DNA from 2 places in the Paenibacillus sp. FSL M7-0134 genome. Region 2 is predicted to be linked to the other one. Evidence: riboswitches for the same ligand, from Rfam matches in the RefSeq annotation. Region 2 holds a riboswitch; the other holds the start of a gene.
The links. Region 2 has a riboswitch for cyclic di-GMP ahead of NSQ58_RS19925 (glycosyl hydrolase). Riboswitches for the same ligand answer to the same signal wherever they lie in the genome.

Region 1 (3,509 bases), 940 kb from region 2:
CCAAGTCCCAATTTTTTTAAACCGAAAGGAGAAGTGAACAAGAAAGTTGAATGGGCATAAGATACCTTTTTTCAGTACCATTTTGGTATTTGACCTCAGAAAGGATTTGAATCCATGATAACCCCAGATTCTTTCAACAGCATTCGACTTTTTCATATGGATTATCAGATTAAATATCCATAAAAAGCGAGACTCCCATAAAGCTCACACACATAATTTGATATATAGACATATTTGTTGTGATAAAATAAACTTTTATAAATAGGAAATCATGTTTAATCAGCCATTATATATTGGTAAATCAAACCAAGATATGCTAGATAAAATTGCTTTTTTGTAAAGGAATTGAATATGACAACAGACCAAAAAAACAACGTGGGCCTCTGGAATGGCGATCCGGTCGTAATTGTACGCACTCCCTCCGCTTTTGCCAAGCAATCCCTTTTATATATCCAGGAATTAGGCTACTTTCAAAAAACTTCTGCTTTTACGATGGAAAGGAAAGAACTTGCCTCTTTTTTGCTTGTCTTTACGTTGTCTGGTAAGGGAGAATTACTGTACCGGGACAAGAAATATATCATAAAACCTCAAGATTTGTTCTTTATTAATTGCGAGGAATATGTTCAATACAGCACCTCCGGTCATGAATCCTGGGAGTATATCAGCCTGTACCTGTATGGCAACCTGATCGAAAATTTTTACGAACAATTTGCCAAGCATAATAAACCGGTCATTTCCATGCATAATCCGCATATTATATTGGATAAGCTCCATGCTCTGATTTGCGGGCAGTCTGACAGAAGTCTTTCCGCTGAGCTGCTAACGTCCAGGCTCATTGGTGAAATACTAATGTGCATTTTGCAACATCCCTATGATCATCCGCATGTGAATGCTGAAACCCTCAGCGAAGTACGCCGGGTACAGCAATATTTGGATCAGTCCTACTGTGAGCGAATAACACTGGACTCGCTGGCAGACATGTTTGAATTAAACAAGTTTAATCTGGCTAAAAATTTCAAAAAGCAGATCGGTTTCTCTCCGATTGATTATCTCATTAATGTCCGTATCACAGCCGCTCAAAGCTGGCTTAAAACCAGTGACATGTCCATTGTGGATATCGCAAGGTACGTAGGGATTCCCAATACGAGCCATTTTATTAACCTATTTAAGGAGCATGTAGGAGAAACACCTCATTCCTTCCGCAAAAAATGGGGGAACCGTTCCAAGTTGTAAATGAGAGGTTACATGAAATCAGTTTGATAGATGATAGACGCACAAGCTATTCAAGTTAATGGCAAAACTGTCGAAAGGCAGTGACGCAAAACTATAGGGCCTTCCTATCCGGATGGCAGCCAGCTACCAGATGAACGAGCTTTTTATTATGTCTTTTTTACATAGATCCATCACAAATTGCTATGCCTCTCTCGAAGAAAGCCCTGATCGCTATGATCAGGGCTTTTTTTCTATTGGGATAGTCATGTCTGCCTAGCATGCTGAATATACTAATTTCGAACGAAGCATTGCCATATTACGATGAATAGGAGAATCACTTGGAGCATGAGAACAAAAATAAATGTAATGATCATTGCCTTATTGCTCATTGTCCAAAGCTTTTTCAGCGCAACGCTGGCTTACGCAGATGCTCCAGCCCCAGAACTGCCGCAGAGTGCTGTATCTGATCCTACACCTACCGTTACAGATGCTGTATACGTTGTCCCAAACCTTGAACCTCCTGGGGAGATTCCTTCAAACACGGTCCCCTTCGTTCAAGGAGCAGTCAGTTCAAAGTCTCAACATGATGCAGCTCCGCAGAGCATATTAACGAAGTTGAGCCTGACCGACGAAGCAGGGCGTGTCATTGATGCGGTATATAGTCCAGACAGCCAATTCGACATCGGATCAGCCATCCAACTAGGCTATGAATGGGAGCTTCCTGACAATACCTATAAGTCAGGGGACACCTTCACCTTTCATTTACCAGAACAGTTTGTCATCTACACTGATATCTCATCTCCGTTAGTCACTACCGATGGAACCGTGGGATACTTCACAGTAGATCGTCAGGGCAAGGTTATCATGACCTTTAACCAATATGTAGAGAATCACTCCAATGTCAGCGGCAAACTACAAGTTAAAACCGAGTTTACGAAAGAAACGGTGAAAGGCAGTACAGAGATCATCATTGCGATTCCGATCAAAGGCGGGGTGCAAACGGTCATCGTGAATGTAAAACCCCAGTCAGGGCCAACCCTAAGCAAACAAGGGAAAATAGCTGGCACAAACCAGATCGACTGGACCATTGATGTGAACAAACAGCTAAACACCGTAAAGCACGCCCTCATCACCGATCCCATTCCTTCAGGGCTGGAACTCAGAAGAGACTCTATCCGGCTCTATCATCTACAAATCAATATCGATGGCTCGACCGTTGTTCGAGACCTTGTAAATGGGAGTGAATATGCCATTGAAGCAGATCAAGCCGGGACAGGGTTTGTGATTCGTTTTCAAGACGATAGCATGAACACGGCCTATCAGATCCAATATTCCACACGCATTATTGGCGACGAAACACGTTTTTCCAACACAGCAACGCTTTCAGGAGATGCGATAGAGAACGTCGCTGCTACCGCTACTGTTCAGGTAGAACGTGGTGAATTCTTGTCCAAAAAGGTTGAAAAATATGATCATGCCACACAAACACTCTCGTGGGCCATAAGATATAACTTCAGCGAGACAAAAATCCCCGAAGCCAAAGCTCTTTTAATTGATCATTTCAACAAAACTCAAGAATTGCTGCCCGGTTCTTTGAAAGTATTTAAGGGAAACACACTGGAGGAACTCCCATCGTGGGCGTATACTGTCATCCCAGTTGATTATCCGGACCGCAACGGCTTCAAACTTCAATTCAACTTCGACGTAGATTCAGCCTATACCATCCGATACCAGACTCAAGCCAGAGGCCGTGTCTATGATAATGGAAAAGTTATAAACATCATAACCTCGGATGGAACGCAGAAGATTGTATCGACGGAAATCATAAGCGGAGTTATGACTAAAATGTATGACACACCCAATTACAACACCAAAATCATACCTTGGGTGATTACCATCAATACAGACTTGTACATCATGAAAAATATTGTCATTCAGGATGTGTTTCCAAACGGGGGCTTGGCTTTGTTACCGGACACCCTGAAAATTCAAAGTGTTGACGGAACAACGGAGCTACGTGCGCCCACGGATTATGAGCTGGTTCCGCTATCACAGGACTATAAACAAGGATTTACGCTCATTTTTCATAAAGCCATTCAGAAGGCTTATACAATCAAGTATTCAACCACCTATAATAATGACTGGAAAACGGATACGACGAAGCCCGAGTTTCGTAATAAATCCCATATAGAATACCAGTTTGAAGACGGAGAAAGATCATCGCAAGGAGTGGAGTGCCCGATCTGGCCGGACTTTATGACACAACGAAACGGTGCCAAGCAAGGAAGCTATAATGC
Region 2 (3,509 bases):
TGGCCTTTGTCCAACGATTCCCGTTCCAAACAATTTTTGAAGGTACTGGAGAGCCCGGAGGGGATTTCGGAATCCATGGTACAGCGGGTATGGAGACAATTGGGAGACAACGGATTATCAGAATCCTCGTTTATTGCGACAGGGAGAGCACAGGTCGAAATGATACAGAGTCAGGTCGGGCCGAATACGCGCATTATTGTTGAGCCGGAACGCAGAGACACCTTTCCTGCGATTGCGCTGACAGCGACTTATCTATATTCCATTGCAGGTGTTTCACCTGATGAAATTATAGCCATATTGCCTGTAGATCCTTATGTTGAGGATGCTTTCTTCGCTTCCGTAGCCCAGCTGGAACATACGCTTCAGGAGAGTGAAGGCAAGCTTGCTTTAATCGGGGTTGTCCCTTCCTATCCTTCAGAGAAATATGGTTACATTATTCCGAAAAACGATGCCACTCAAGGTAGCACAGGCTACCGTGAAGTGAGCCATTTTCAAGAGAAACCCGACCGGGAGCAGGCGGAGCGTCTGATTGAACGCAATGCTCTATGGAACTGCGGGGTTTTTGCATTCAAATTAAGTTATTTGCTGGATATCTTGGCATCCAAGGGGTTGCCGCTTAATTATGAAGAAATGCAAAAGCAATACGCATCTCTGGAAAAAATCAGCTTTGACTATGAAGTAGTCGAGAAGGAAAAGGACATCGTAGTTCTTCCGTATGATGGTTTTTGGAAGGATTTGGGTACCTGGAATACGCTCACAGAAGAAATGTCTAATCAACAAGTGGGCAGAGGTGTAGTAACAGAGGATTGCGTCAATACGAGTCTTATTAACGAGTTAGACATTCCTGTGGCGATCATTGGAACGAATGATCTGATTGTAGCCGCTAGCCCGGATGGCATTCTTGTGACCAATAAGGCAGAAAGTCCTCGCATTAAGGAAGTGCTCAAGGCTCATGATCAGCGTCCAATGTATGAAGAACGTCGTTGGGGGCAGTATCGGGTTGTGGATTATGTCAAGTATGACGAGGGTAACGAGGTATTGACCAAACGAATCCGCGTACGGAAAGGCAAAAATATCAGCTACCAGCTTCACTTCAAACGAAGTGAAATCTGGACCATTATTAGCGGTGAAGCGGAAATTATTTTGAATGAGAAGCTGCACAAAGTGAAGGCTGGTGACGTAGTACGTATCCCTGAAGGGACGAAGCATAGCATTTTGGCTGTGACCGATGTGGATTTTATTGAGGTGCAGACTGGCTCTGAGTTGGTTGAAGAGGATATTGTCCGCTTTTGTATGGATTGGAATGAAATTTCCCGTCACCAATTTATCTCCTAATTATTTTCGTAAAAACGAAAAAAGACGAATTCATGAAAATTCATAGCCTAAACTGTCGAAATTGGGCGAAAACCTGTAAATTCATGAACATGACCTATTAAATTTTGGTAAAAAAAAGTCGATACTTAGGGTAAGAAGGAATCCAAACTCCTTCCAACGATAAACGCAGCCCTGTCGAAAGGCAGGTACGCAAAGCTAAAGGGCCTTCCAACAAGGATGGCAGCCTGGCTACCGAAAGGAAGAGCGAAAGTGAGATTCAATTTTATTCCTCTGTATCGACTGATACGTCATGTACTCCCCGTTGTTATGCTTTTTTCATTGTTGCCCGTCGGTTTTGGAGATTCTCTGTCGGTGGCGAATGCCGCTTCATTACAACCTGTTAATTCGGACGCTTCTACTCAGGCCCGTGAACTATACAATTATTTACTCAACATCTCAGGGAAAAAAATAGTCACCGGTCAGCATGATTATTTGGAAAGTCCAGATGAATTAAGTAACAAGGTCCAAAAAATCAGTCAGGCATATGTTGGTGTACACGGCTATGAGATGGGAGCTATCTCTGGTCAATCTGACGCTACGGAAGCAGCACAACGTAAAAATGTCGTCGATAGTGCTATCCGTTGGGACAGATCCGGTGGTATTGTGACGATGACTTTTCATGAAGCGCTACCAGGTAGGCCACTGACTTGGGCCAATGTACAGGCGAAAGTAAGTCAGGCAGAGTTCAACAAATACGTGACTCCAGGTACTGCGCAGTATAACCTCCTCATTGCCGATCTGGATAAGGTCGCTGTATCGTTAAAGCAGCTTCGTGATGCAGGGGTTCCGGTTTTGTGGAGACCTTACCACGAAATGAATGGTGACTGGTTCTGGTGGGGAAACAAAACTAATTTCAATCAGCTATGGAATATCATGTATGACCGTTTTACAAACACACATCAATTGAACAATCTGCTGTGGGTATGGAGTCCGAATGCGCCCAATTCGTATACTGTCCCGTATACCCCAAAATACCCGGGGGATGACAAAGTGGACATTTTGGCAGTAGACATTTACAACAATGATTTTAAGCAAAGTCATTACGAAGGTCTGCTCGGGCTGGCACGGAATAAGCCGATTGCCATTGGGGAGCACGGTGAGATGCCTAGTTCTGAGGTATTGCAGGCTCAACCTAAATGGGTATATTCCATGACTTGGGGCAAGATGCTGACTGAGAATAACACAACAAATCAAATTCAGGATTATATGAATGATTCGAAGAGTTTGACGCGGGATGATGTGAAAAATGGGCTGGCAGCAATCGAACAACCTGGGACAGACGTACCGACCTTACCGGACGAGGGGCAAAGTGAGCCTATCCCGGCTCCGACTCCGGCTCCTCCTTCCGTTCCTGATGTGGTATATGTGAACGGGCTGCAGGGCGAATATTTTAACAATATGAATTTGAGCGGAAGTCCTGCTTTGATCCGTACAGATAGCAAGCTGGACTACAACTGGCGTGCCAATGCAGCTGATCCAAAGGTGAATGCCGATCAGTTCTCGGTTCGCTGGACGGGTAAAATCAAACCGCAATATAGCGAGACCTATACGTTCACAACGATATCCGATGACGGTATCCGTGTATGGGTAGACGGCAAGTTGGTTATTGACAGCTGGTTCAAACAAAGCTGGACAGAGCGTAAAGGTAGTATTACTTTGGAAGCAGGCCAACTGGTAGATTTAAAAGTGGAATACTATGATGAAAAAGGCGATGCGATGGCACGTCTAATGTGGGAAAGTCAGCATGAAGCGAAAGCGGTGATTCCCGGAAACGCTTTGTTTCTTCCTTGATTGATACTCTTTCCCGGTCAAAAAATTTGAGGAGAGAGGGTGGATCATATGATAAAAAAATGGTTATCCCATAGGTATACAGTAGTTTTATCTGGACTACTAGCGGTCGTAGCTATAGCGATGATCGCTTGGTTTATATACACGCCTTCAAAAAGCGCAGAATTGCAGACGGATAAAGTAGCGGCTGCCAGTCCAGTATGGAAGCTGGGTCAGAGGGATGACTCTTCAGCGGAATTCAAAGGTGTGGTCGGTAGGGATAATATCGATATTTCTACAGCAGCTGCCTCTACCGAATCGTCTGCTAAAGGATCATTGTCAGCATTGTCGGAAGCAGAGAGTACAAC

Region 1: another riboswitch for cyclic di-GMP. It lies ahead of NSQ58_RS15905 (collagen binding domain-containing protein); the one in region 2 lies ahead of NSQ58_RS19925 (glycosyl hydrolase).

The regions. Positions count from the first base shown of each region.
Region 1 covers NZ_JBBOXV010000002.1:31,855-35,363, reverse strand. Annotated here, with positions in the region: gene NSQ58_RS15910 (AraC family transcriptional regulator) at 352-1,233, shown strand; cyclic di-GMP riboswitch class I at 1,284-1,364, shown strand; gene NSQ58_RS15905 (collagen binding domain-containing protein) at 1,558-3,509, shown strand, end outside.
Region 2 covers NZ_JBBOXV010000002.1:973,371-976,879, forward strand. Annotated here, with positions in the region: gene NSQ58_RS19920 (sugar phosphate nucleotidyltransferase) at 1-1,335, shown strand, start outside; cyclic di-GMP riboswitch class I at 1,490-1,571, shown strand; gene NSQ58_RS19925 (glycosyl hydrolase) at 1,585-3,165, shown strand; gene NSQ58_RS19930 (hypothetical protein) at 3,214-3,509, shown strand, end outside.